Regions from separate parts of the Proteus sp. CA142267 genome, predicted to be linked through region 1. Evidence: predicted binding sites of a transcription regulator. Region 1 holds the regulator's gene; the other holds the start of a gene.

Evidence for each region. Region 1 encodes Fur, which represses iron uptake genes when iron is present. Its sites were predicted from a motif close to ATAATAATGAGAACNACTATCAA; they were not measured.
Region 2: a site for Fur is predicted at 3,545-3,567, ahead of exbB (tonB-system energizer ExbB). Genes of this name have one in related genera too.

Annotation. Positions count from the first base shown of each region.
Region 1 covers NZ_QPMG01000002.1:71,197-76,974, forward strand. Annotated here, with positions in the region: gene C0T34_RS06090 (OprD family outer membrane porin) at 135-1,529, shown strand; gene C0T34_RS06095 (DUF817 domain-containing protein) at 2,079-2,918, shown strand; gene fur (ferric iron uptake transcriptional regulator) at 2,998-3,444, opposite strand; gene fldA (flavodoxin FldA) at 3,635-4,162, opposite strand; gene ybfE (LexA regulated protein) at 4,436-4,744, opposite strand; gene ybfF (esterase) at 4,957-5,739, opposite strand.
Region 2 covers NZ_QPMG01000003.1:38,954-44,731, forward strand. Annotated here, with positions in the region: gene exbD (TonB system transport protein ExbD) at 1,941-2,369, opposite strand; gene exbB (tonB-system energizer ExbB) at 2,376-3,395, opposite strand; gene metC (cystathionine beta-lyase) at 3,725-4,915, shown strand; gene C0T34_RS07615 (DedA family protein) at 5,041-5,709, shown strand.

The DNA.
Region 1 (5,778 bases):
GTTGATAATTCGCGTCGCGAAAAATATGCTGTTTCTAACCTAATTTAGGTTTTTTCCCCACTTGGGGTTTTATATTTGGAAATAGGCATTGTGCTTATTTCTTTTTTAGTCAAAGTCAAAGAGGAAACAATGCTATGGTTATGCAACATGCTAAACCAGGCAGGGTGGCACTTGCCGTTATGGGCGCATTGCTTGTAACTGCACTACCTGCAAAAATGTCTCATGCTGAAGGGTTTATTGATGACTCAACCTTAACAGGCGGTCTTTTTTATTGGCAACGTGACCGTGATAGAAAAGAGTTAACACCAAATAGCCCTGATTACGGCAAATACAAAGCTAACTTACACCATTCTACTTTCAACGCTAATCTAGATTTCTCATCAGGTTACCTCGGTAATTTTATTGGTATTGATTTAGCTGCCTTTGGTGCGGCTGAATTGAATAACAGTGGCCCAGCGGCACCTAACGAAATCGGTTTTAGTGATGCAAAAAGTCGCTGGGATGAAAAATGGACTGGCGATCGCAGCGGCATGAGCGTTTATAAAGCGGCTGCGAAATTCAAATTAGGCAACTTCTGGGCTCAAGGTGGATATATTCAACCTAAAGGCCAAAGCTTATTGCGTCCACACTGGAGCTTCTTACCGGGAACTTACCGTGGAGCTGAAGCGGGTGCTGTCTTTGATTTCGATAAAAGTGGTGAATTGTCTTTCTCCTATATGTGGACCGATGAATACAAAGCACCATGGTATCGGAATATGTACAATTTCCGTAAAGCTGATCTAGAAACGAATATCAGCTATCTTCACTCTTTCGGCGCCAAATATGATTTTAAAAACAGCCTAGTATTAGAAGCTGCATTTGGTCAGGCCGATGGTTATATCGATCAGTATTTTGGTAAAGTTTCTTATGATTTCCCAATTGCTGACAATGCATTAAGAACGTCTTACCAATTCTACGGTGCTAAAGATAAAGTTACCGGTGGAGGTGTTAATGACGTTTATGATGGGCTGGCATGGTTACAAGCACTGACTTTTGGTTATACCTACAATGTATTTGACTTCAAAGTAGAAGGAACATGGGTTAAAGCTGAAGGTAATCAAGGTTATTTCTTACAACGCATGACCCCGGGCTGGGCAACCTCTAATGGTCGTCTTGATGTCTGGTGGGATGGCCGTTCTGACTTTAACGCCAATGGTGAAAAAGCACTCTATGCTGGCGTGATGTATGATCTGAAAAACTGGGATCTGTCAGGCTGGGCGGTAGGTACTTCTTATGTTTACGCATGGGATGCTAAGCCAAGTGGTAAAGCCATTTATGACCAAGGTCAGCGTATCAGAGAAAGTGCATGGAATGCGGATATTATGTATACAGTTCAAGAAGGTCGCGCTAAAGGCACTCTCTTTAAACTTCACTATACCCGTTATGATAACCACTCTGATATTCCTAGTTATGAAGGTGGTTTTGGTAATATTTTCCAAGATGAAAAAGATGTTAAGTTTAATGTGATAATGCCATTCACTATTTTCTAATATTGGCATAAGGATAAAGTGTATTAATTGCACTTTATCCTGAATAAAACTAAAAAAGCTAAATACGATTACGATAAGTAAAAATAAGTAGTAGGAAGGTAGGGATGCAGTAATTAAAAAGAGCTTTATAAATAAGCCTTGTTAATAAAGTGAAGTTGTCAGCAGTAGTAAGAAGTAGAAAAGTAGAAGTAAAAGAGTTGAAGTAAAAAGTAGTAAGAGTCGTTTTAAAATCGCAGTATGTAGTAAAAGTAATGAAGTAAAGTCGTCATGTCATGTCGCCTGAGATAAATGTGAGTGGGTTATGTTTATCTCCAGTGCTTCAGTTATTTCGCAGAATTTGCGTAAGGTATTTACCCTAAGTAAAGGCAGTCAGAGTGGGTATCGTAGTGGGGGGTAAATACCTTTATTTTTCATTCCTTTCTTTTTAGTCCTTTTCATCCTTGTAGGTTTTTTTATTCTATGGCAAATTTCTTGCCATTCATTTGATCTCACCTTATTTATTATTCTGCATTGAATGCTGTTTGATAATGCAAGTTTTCAGGAAGAAGCATGTTAAAGCGATTGGACGATTTTTTATTAGAACCACCATTGAAGCCCTTTAAAGGTATAAAACGATTTATTGTTGAATTTCTTTTTTTTGGTGTAAAAGAGGCGCGTTCTTGTTTATTTGCCGGGTTTTTCTTTTTTATTTTATTTGCAACGCCAAGTAAAGGTGTCTTTGGGATACCCCGTTATGATGTGCTTCTTATTCTCGCTATCGCTTTTCAATTATGGATGGTGCGGGGAAAGTTAGAAACATGGGATGAATTAAAAGCGATCTGCTTTTTCCATATTGTTGGTTTTGTGATGGAATTATTTAAAACATCAGCGGCAATTGGTTCATGGAAATACCCTGATTTTGCTTACACGAAATTATGGGAAGTTCCTTTATTTACAGGATTTATGTATTCCGCGGTAGGAAGTTATTTAATTCAAGCATGGCGTTTTTTAAAAGTCCGAATAGATAATTATCCGCCTTATTGGCTGGCAACATTAGTTGCACTTGCGATTTATATTAATTTCTTTTCTCATCACTTTATTGGTGATTATCGCTGGTATTTAACTGCCTTTATTTTAGGTCTTTATGCCCGTAGTGTGGTTTATTTTACGCCTTATGATACAGAGCGAAAAATGCCCTTATTACTTGCTTTTGTTCTGATAGGTTTCTTTATTTGGCTTGCTGAGAATTTCGGTACATTTTTTGGTGTTTGGCAATATCCTAACCAAATTGGTGCTTGGTCTGCTGTACATGCAGGCAAATGGGGCTCTTGGTCACTATTGGTTATTGTTACATTTACTATTGTGGTTCATTTAAAACATATTAAACACAGTATCAGTGTGGCTAAGTAGAGTTATCCTCGGATTTTAGGCAATAAAAAAGGAACTGTTTACAGTTCCTTTTTTTTACTGAGAGATTATCCAGAATGAATTATTTCTCATCATGTGCGTGGCTATCTTCTTTACAATTGCCTTCAGCGCAGTGGCCATATAAATAAAGGCTATGATTGGAAAGCTTGATACCATGACGTTCAGCGATGTTTCTTTGGCGTAATTCAATTGCATCGTCTGTAAACTCGATAACTTTACCACAATCAAGACAAATTAAATGGTCATGATGGTGTTGTTGAGTTAATTCAAATACTGATTTACCACCTTCAAAATTATGTCGGGTAACAATACCAGCATCATCAAATTGGTTTAAGACGCGATACACTGTTGCCAGACCAATCTCTTCACCGATATCGATGAGTTTTTTGTAGAGATCTTCAGCACTGACATGATGGCACTCAGGATCCTGGAGCACTTCCAAGATCTTTAAGCGAGGAAGTGTAACTTTTAACCCAGCATTTTTTAACGCTTTATTATTGTCGGTCATGCGGATTTAATCCTGTTGCTAATGGTGAATTTAATTTTTGTGCTCACAAATAGGTTTTATTCATTAATGCTCGGGTGAATAAATAACCTCATTGATTATAGGCATGATATTTAAAAATAAACACCCCTACCTATCACACTATCTTAGCACACCATTGAATAATTATCATTCTCAATATTGAGTATTTATTTTATCCCAGAATTTCGTCTAGGCTCATTTCTTCTTTGATTTGAGCAACCCAAGCGTCAACACGCTCTTCGGTTAATTCTGGTTGGCGGTCTTCATCAATGGCAAGACCGATAAAATGATTATCATCTGCAAGCCCTTTAGAGGCTTCGAAATGATAACCTTCTGTTGGCCAATGACCTACGATAACAGCACCACGAGGCTCAATAATATCGCGGATAGTCCCCATTGCATCACAGAAATATTCTGCGTAATCCTCTTGGTCACCACAACCAAAGAGCGCAACAAGCTTACCATTGAAATCAATATCTTCTAGTGTTGGGAAAAAATCATCCCAATCACATTGTGCTTCACCATAATACCAAGTAGGAATACCCAGTAACAGAATATCGAACGCTTCGATGTCTTCTTGACTGGATTTTGCAATATCATGAACTTCGGCATTATCAGCGCCCAGTCTTTCTTGAAGCATTTTGGCAATATTTTCAGTGTTGCCAGTATCACTGCCGAAGAATATTCCTATGATTGCCATAAAGTGAGATAACCTCTTTTATTCTAAATTCGTTATATTTCAAATTGTAGCGTTATTGACTACGTATATTTTCACAAGTTACATACTACTTGCATGTTTCTAGTGACTCATTTACTTGTCACCTAGCTACACTTCAAAATATTTAGAGTATATTTGTCTGTGTTTGAACAATTACTAGTGAAAGATAAGCATTGTGTTTTCATAGTAGAAAACTAAAAATGTATTTTGACGAAAATAGCAGGCTAATTCTGTCGAATTTGTGTGGTTTATCTGCTAGCTATTCTTGTTTTGATGCATTTTTAAGGCGTGATTTTGCGCCAATTGCTCAAGTAATATTTCTTCAATAAGCTCACTACGACTGACGTTTCTTTCTGTCGCCAACTCATTGAGAGCATTTACAGCATCTTCATTTAATTTTAACTCAACTCGACGTAAGCCATTAACTCTGTCACGTCTTAATTGATTACGTTTATTAATTCTAAGCTGTTCATCCCGAGAAAGCGGGTTTGTTTTGGGTCGCCCAGGTCTGCGTTCATCTGCGAACAAATCCAGTGTGGTGCGATCAGTTTGTTCTTTTGCCATAAATTTTGCTGTGAAAGGGCGTATACCAATGACTAAATTGCGAAACGCCCAATAATACCCCACATAGTGATGTCTCGCCACTGCTTCCTGACTTTAACCTATTGTGATTTGGTCTTTTTATCAACAGATACTGTTTTTAAGTATAATAATTATACATTCTACTAAATTATCATTTTTTCAGTGGCAATATTTTAAGTTGTTAAGTTTATTAACTAAGATTTCTCTAAAAAGCGGCGAATTGCCTTAATAACGGTATCTGGTTTTTCTGAATGAACCCAATGTCCAGTGTTTGCAACAACAAAAGCGGTCGCGAGAGGAAATTGGCGAGCTATATTTTCACGATATTCATCTAAGATATAAGGTGATAAACCGCCTCGAATAAATAATACAGGATGATGCCAAGCAGGCACCTCTTGCCAGCCAATAATGTCTGAATAGGCATTTTTTATTGCAGGTAAATTAAATAGCCACTCACCATTTTTGAATGATTTTAGTAAAAATTGGATCACACCTTCTTCTTCAATAAAAGGACGCATGATTTCCACCGCATCTTGACGGCGTGTAACTTGAGCTTTTGTTACGGCTTCAAGTGCAGCAAAAATTTTATCATGGCGACGAACGTTATAAGCAACAGGTGACATATCAATCACAACAATATTGGCGATTCGCTCAGGGGCTAATGCTGTCATCGCCATCGCAATTTTGCCTCCCATTGAATGACCAATAATAATGGCTTTTGAGATATTTAAACTATCAAGTAATGTGAGCACATCTTGCGCCATATCTTGATAATTCATACTTTCACTATGAGGAGAATGCCCATGATTACGCACATCAATTTGTATCACGGTATTATCTTGGCGAAGTGCGCGACCTAAAACGCCTAAATTATTCAAATCACCAAAAAGTCCGTGGATCAAGACGATAGGTAAATTGGATGCAGGTGTCGTTTCAGGTTGGTGTAATTGATAATTTAATAATGTATTGAGTTTCATATTAATGACCAAAATAATTGCGATTTTCTTCTATGATGA
Region 2 (5,778 bases), on a different contig from region 1:
CTCTCCTGATATGATGATTTTTAATTGGAATAATTTTAAAACACCGCCTTTTTAACACTCCGACACAATAATGACTTGATCATTATCAAGCGATAATTCATTAAAAAATAAATTATTCCTTTATGTGAGTAAAAACGTTTCAGCAATATAAGGTTTAATGCCTATTTTTTATATATTTCGTCATTTTAAATTTATTAAAACTCTATTTAATAATGATAAAGCAAATAGAAATAATTATCATTATCCTAATAATATGGCAAGGGTGATATTTTAAATACATATTAATCAATAACTTATATAAAATACAAAAAACAAACAAATTATAAGACAATATATTTAAAATAATACAAAATTAATAATTCATTATTTCTAATTTCTAATTAAAATTATTAAAAATAAGTTCTAATATATTTTTTAATTATAATGATGACTCTTTTTTTCATATTATCAACCTTTATATTACATCACAAATAATGTTAAAAATTGCATTTCATAAACAAGAAATGATTACATTAATATATTTAATTTCAGCTTATTTTCATTACCCATTTAGCAACCCTTCTTTTGTTATTAATTTTTAATCATCATGATAGTGTTTATTTTATAGCCAAAAACCAACCTGTTTTTCTTATCATTTTTCATATAGTTATAAGTATATTCGTTTTTGGAATAAGAAGATCCCTTAGCATAAAATCGCTATAAAATTAAGTACATATCGATATGTGACAACAATCAAAAATAAGATCATTAATAATTACTAATCAGTACATAATGGCAATAATTTCATTCGGTTATTTTATAACATATCGAATTTATAACGAAATTAACGTAAATAAAATTTAATGTTAAATCCCTGTTGTTTTTGTGGATAAAAAAAACACAATTTATCGATAAATAATCCCCAAATAGAGTCTATTTCTTTTTTTTGTGAGAATAGATAAAAGAAGTGGTCAGAAATCTAAAAATTTGAAAAATGCTTTGTTAACTATTTGTGTTTTTCCTCTCTGATAGCCAGCAATAAAGTGGAAGTAAGCGCAAAAATGGTACACAACAAAGCACAGACTCTGAAGATCTTGATTTAGAAGCGATAGGAACGATAGGAACGATAGGAACGATAGGAACGATAGGAACGATAGGAACGATAGGAACGATAAAATAATAAGAACAACGGATATAACAATCAAAATAAAAAAGCCATAACACCGAAATGTTATGGCTTCTAAATTTATTAAAATAATAAAATGCTATGTGTAGTTCTCTGCCTTTCACGCTTTATTTTACTCACTGCTTATCAAGGATAAGAAGTGATTTGAATAAGTAAATAAAATCTACTTACCTGAAATTGGAATGACTGAAAACAACGGTCTACCTGGTGCAATAAAAAAATAAGTACCCAAATGTGGATAACTTAGATAATAAATAAATTAGGCGTTTTAACACGTTACAGAATATTTCAATTTGTAACGTGAATGCATTATATCCAATAAGATTTTTTGCGCAAGTTTTTTTACACTTAAATGAAATTGACATAAAGACATTATAAATCACAAGGTTATAGAAAAACTTAACTTTAAAAAGTTGATTTCAACAAATCTAAAAATGAAAAAAAATGGAGAGTTAATGAATATTAATGTTAAGAGAGTTCAAATAATAGTATCTACTTAGCATTAATTGATTCAGCCAACTATTACTCAATAAACTTAGTTAATTATTTATTCTGTAATTTAATCTATCTATTATTAATATTATTTAATACTAAAGTTAAATTTTATTCTAACTCAATTTATTAATAATATCGATAACCACTAAAAATGGTAAAAATATAAACTCTGTTTCTTCTATACAATAAAAAAGCACTTTATTCATCATTTCACGACGACAAATAAAGTGCTTTTAAAATAGCGTAATAATACTTAGATAAATAGCTTATTTGCTAAATTTTAACCGCCTGTAGAGACCGTTTCCATTCCCACGAGTCCAACTTTGAGATAACCCGCTTTTCTTAGCGAATCCATGGCCGACATTAACGTTTCGTAATCAACCGTTTTATCCGCTTGGAAAAAGATTGTTGTCTCTTTGTTTGCTTGTGTCATGGTATCTAACACATTCGCCATCGTTTCATGAGTAACCATCTCTTCACCAATGAAAATTTGTTTATCCGACTTAATCGTTAAATAAACAGGCTTTTCAGGGCGAGGTTGTGGTTTTGCACTTGAAGCGGGTAAATTTACTTTTATATCAACAGTAGCTAAAGGTGCCGCCACCATAAAGATAATAAGCAGAACCAACATGACATCAATAAAAGGCGTCACATTGATATCATGCAATTCATTATCATCACCTGAATCATCACCAAGACGCATTGCCATAATTCATTACCTTGCTTTGCTGTTTTCGATATCTAAATCACGGCTGACTAATGTCACCACACCTGTTGCGATATCACCAATTTCACCACGATAACCCGCTATCATACGAGCAAAAATGTTATAGATAATAACCGCTGGAATTGCCGCAATCAGACCAATAGCAGTTGCTAATAGCGCTTCGGCAATACCTGGAGCAACAACGGCAAGGTTTGTCGTTTGAGAATGAGCAATACCGATAAAGCTATTCATGATCCCCCAAACCGTACCAAAAAGACCGATAAAAGGAGAAATTGCACCAATTGTGGCTAAATAACCATTACCGCGACCTAATTCACGGATAATGGCTGCAACGCGACGTTCCATTCGCATTTCAACACGCTCTTTAATACCTGAAGCCACTTTACTTTCTTGAGAGTAAGTACGCTCTAATTCTGCATCATTAAAGAAATCAGCGGTTGCACTTTTATTACCAAATTTTTTGCTAATCGCTAACGCATCGTTAAGCGATTTAGCTTCAACTAACTGAACAGTCTCATTTCTTAAGCGACGACGCAGTGAAATCAAATAGCTTCCTTTCGCGAAAAATAGTGCCCAAGTGACAATAGAGGCTAACAGTAAGCCAATCATGACACTCTTAACGACTAAGTCTGCATTACGGTACATACCCATTACAGATAAATCTTCAGCAAATCCACCACCAGCAACCATTTCAGGTTGTACTTCTGATGATGTATTTTCTGTTGCTAAAGGGACATTTTCTGAATTCTCAGCCGTTGTTACAGGTGTATTTTCACCTTCTGGCTTAGCTGTTTCAGTACCTACTGCTTTCACTTCATTACCCGTTGTTGTGGTCGTAGTAGCAGTTGCTGGTGTGACTGTTGTCGGTGTAGCTGTTCCCTGTGTAGAAGCTGTTGAAGAAACGGCAGCAGTAGTTGGCTGTTCAGTTGGTGTGGCAGGAGTCGTATCCGCAAAAGCAGAGCCTGTCAGACCGATTGCCAATAGAATAGAAGCTGTCAAATTACGCATCAGTTGGCCTTTTACTCTCTTTTTTATCTATTTATTTATTCAGTAATGACATCGTTACGCCACTACTTACCCAAAATCGTTCGCTTATAATCATCCTGTTTGCCATCAGGAAAGAGAAAACGCTCAAATGATATCAAACATGAAGCATTTTGATAGTAATTATCATTACTATTTGGCTATTTTTTTTTCATTTGTCGATTTTTAAGACAAATTATCGTTATTTCACGTAACGTGAAATTTTATCAACTACCCTGCAAGCCTTTTGTACTTATCCCAAAAATGAATTAACTTGAGATAAACACACCATCAATTAAAAGAAGGTATTAAGGATGACGCTAAAAAAACAAGAAACCTCACTCCTCCTTTCTGGTCGAGCTAAAAAATATTCTCAAGGCGCAGTAAATCCAATTATACAACGAACATCATCCGTTATTTTTGATTCCGTTGCACAAAAACGTGAAGCAACAAAAAAACGAGCAAAAGGTACGCTTTTTTATGGCCGCCGAGGCACAACCACCCATTTTGCCTTACAAGAAGCATTAACTGAGTTAGAGCAAGGCGTAGGCTGCGCACTATTTCCTTCAGGTGCAGCGGCGATTACACAATCTATACTCGCATTTGTTGAGCAAGGCTCTCATATTCTTGTTACAGGTTCTGCCTACGATCCGACACAAAATTTTTGTGATCAGATCTTACGTAAATTCTCAGTCACAACGACCTACTTTGATCCTTTAATCGGCAAAGAGATCAGCCAATTGCTACGTCCTGAAACAAAAATTGTTTTTCTTGAATCTCCGGGCTCAATCACGATGGAAATTCACGACCTACAAGGAATAGTCAATTCAGTTCGCCAATATAACCCTGAAATCATTATTATGATTGATAACACTTGGGCGGCAGGGCTACTGCTTAAACCACTGACATTAGGTGTTGATATTTCAATTCAATCTGCCACAAAATATATTAATGGTCACTCTGATGGCATGTTAGGTTTTGCTGTGGCTAATGAACGCTGTTGGGAGCAGTTACGAGAGAATACCTATTTATTAGGTCAATGTGTTGATCCTGATACGGCTTATATGACAGCGAGAGGATTAAGAACGCTGCCTGTAAGAATGAAGCAACACGAACAAAGTGCATTAGAAGTCGCTCGCTGGTTAAAACAACACCCTTTAGTTGATAATGTTTATCACCCTGCATTAGCTTCTTGTCTAGGACATGAATATTTTCAACGTGATTTCTCAGGTAGTAACGGCTTATTCTCTTTTAGTTTAAAGAAAATCTTAACGCCTGAAGAATTTGCACATTTCTTAGATAACTTCTCATTATTTAAGATGGCATTTTCATGGGGAGGATTTGAATCTTTAATTTTAGGTTATCAACCCAATGATATTAAAGCGATGCGCCAATATGAAACTCAGCCAACATTTACCGGAACACTATTTCGCATTCATATTGGATTAGAAAATGTAGATGACCTTATTGAAGATCTAGAACAGGCGTTTTTACGTATTTCTTAATCAAGAATGAATTTTTTATTAAAAATAACCTATCCCTGTGGCTCCACAGGGATTAAATCAAACTGTTCTCTTTATTTTGCGTTAGAATAGCGAACATAAAGTCCTTTTTTAATGCGAGTTCGCTAATGGGTACATTAAAAGAGATAATTCACGCACTCTTGCAACACGATTATATGGTGTTGGCTAATCCTAATGTGCTGTGGGTTATCTATATTGTTCTTTTTGTTATTATTATGCTGGAAAACGGGGTATTACCCGCCGCATTTTTACCAGGAGATACACTGCTTATTCTTTGCGGTGCCTTAATTGCAAAAGGTGTTTTACACTTTTTCCCGACTATCATTATATTAGGCACTGCCGCTAGTATTGGGAGTTGGCTCGGCTTTTTACAAGGTCGATGGCTAAGTGATACGAAGATAGTTAAACGTTGGATGGCTCAATTACCAGAGCAATATCACCATAAGGCAAATGATCTCTTCCATCGCCAAGGTTTATATGCGCTATTACTGGGTCGTTTTATTGGATTCGTACGTACATTATTACCTACCTTGGCAGGTTTATCTGAATTAAAACAACGTCGCTTTCAAATATTTAACTGGTTAAGTGGCTTCTTATGGGTAGGGATTATTGTTTCTTTAGGCTATGTGCTAAACCTTATTCCATTTGTACAAAAGCATGAAACACTTGTTATGAATATTTTGATGACATTACCAGTATTGCTTTTAAGCGCAGGTTTAATTGGCTCGATTGTGATGTATATTCGCCATCGTAAAAATAGTGCCAGCAGTAAGTAATTACAAAAACACGCCATTATTTAGATCAAGAATAATGGCGTGTTTTATGTATTATCTGATACTGCAATA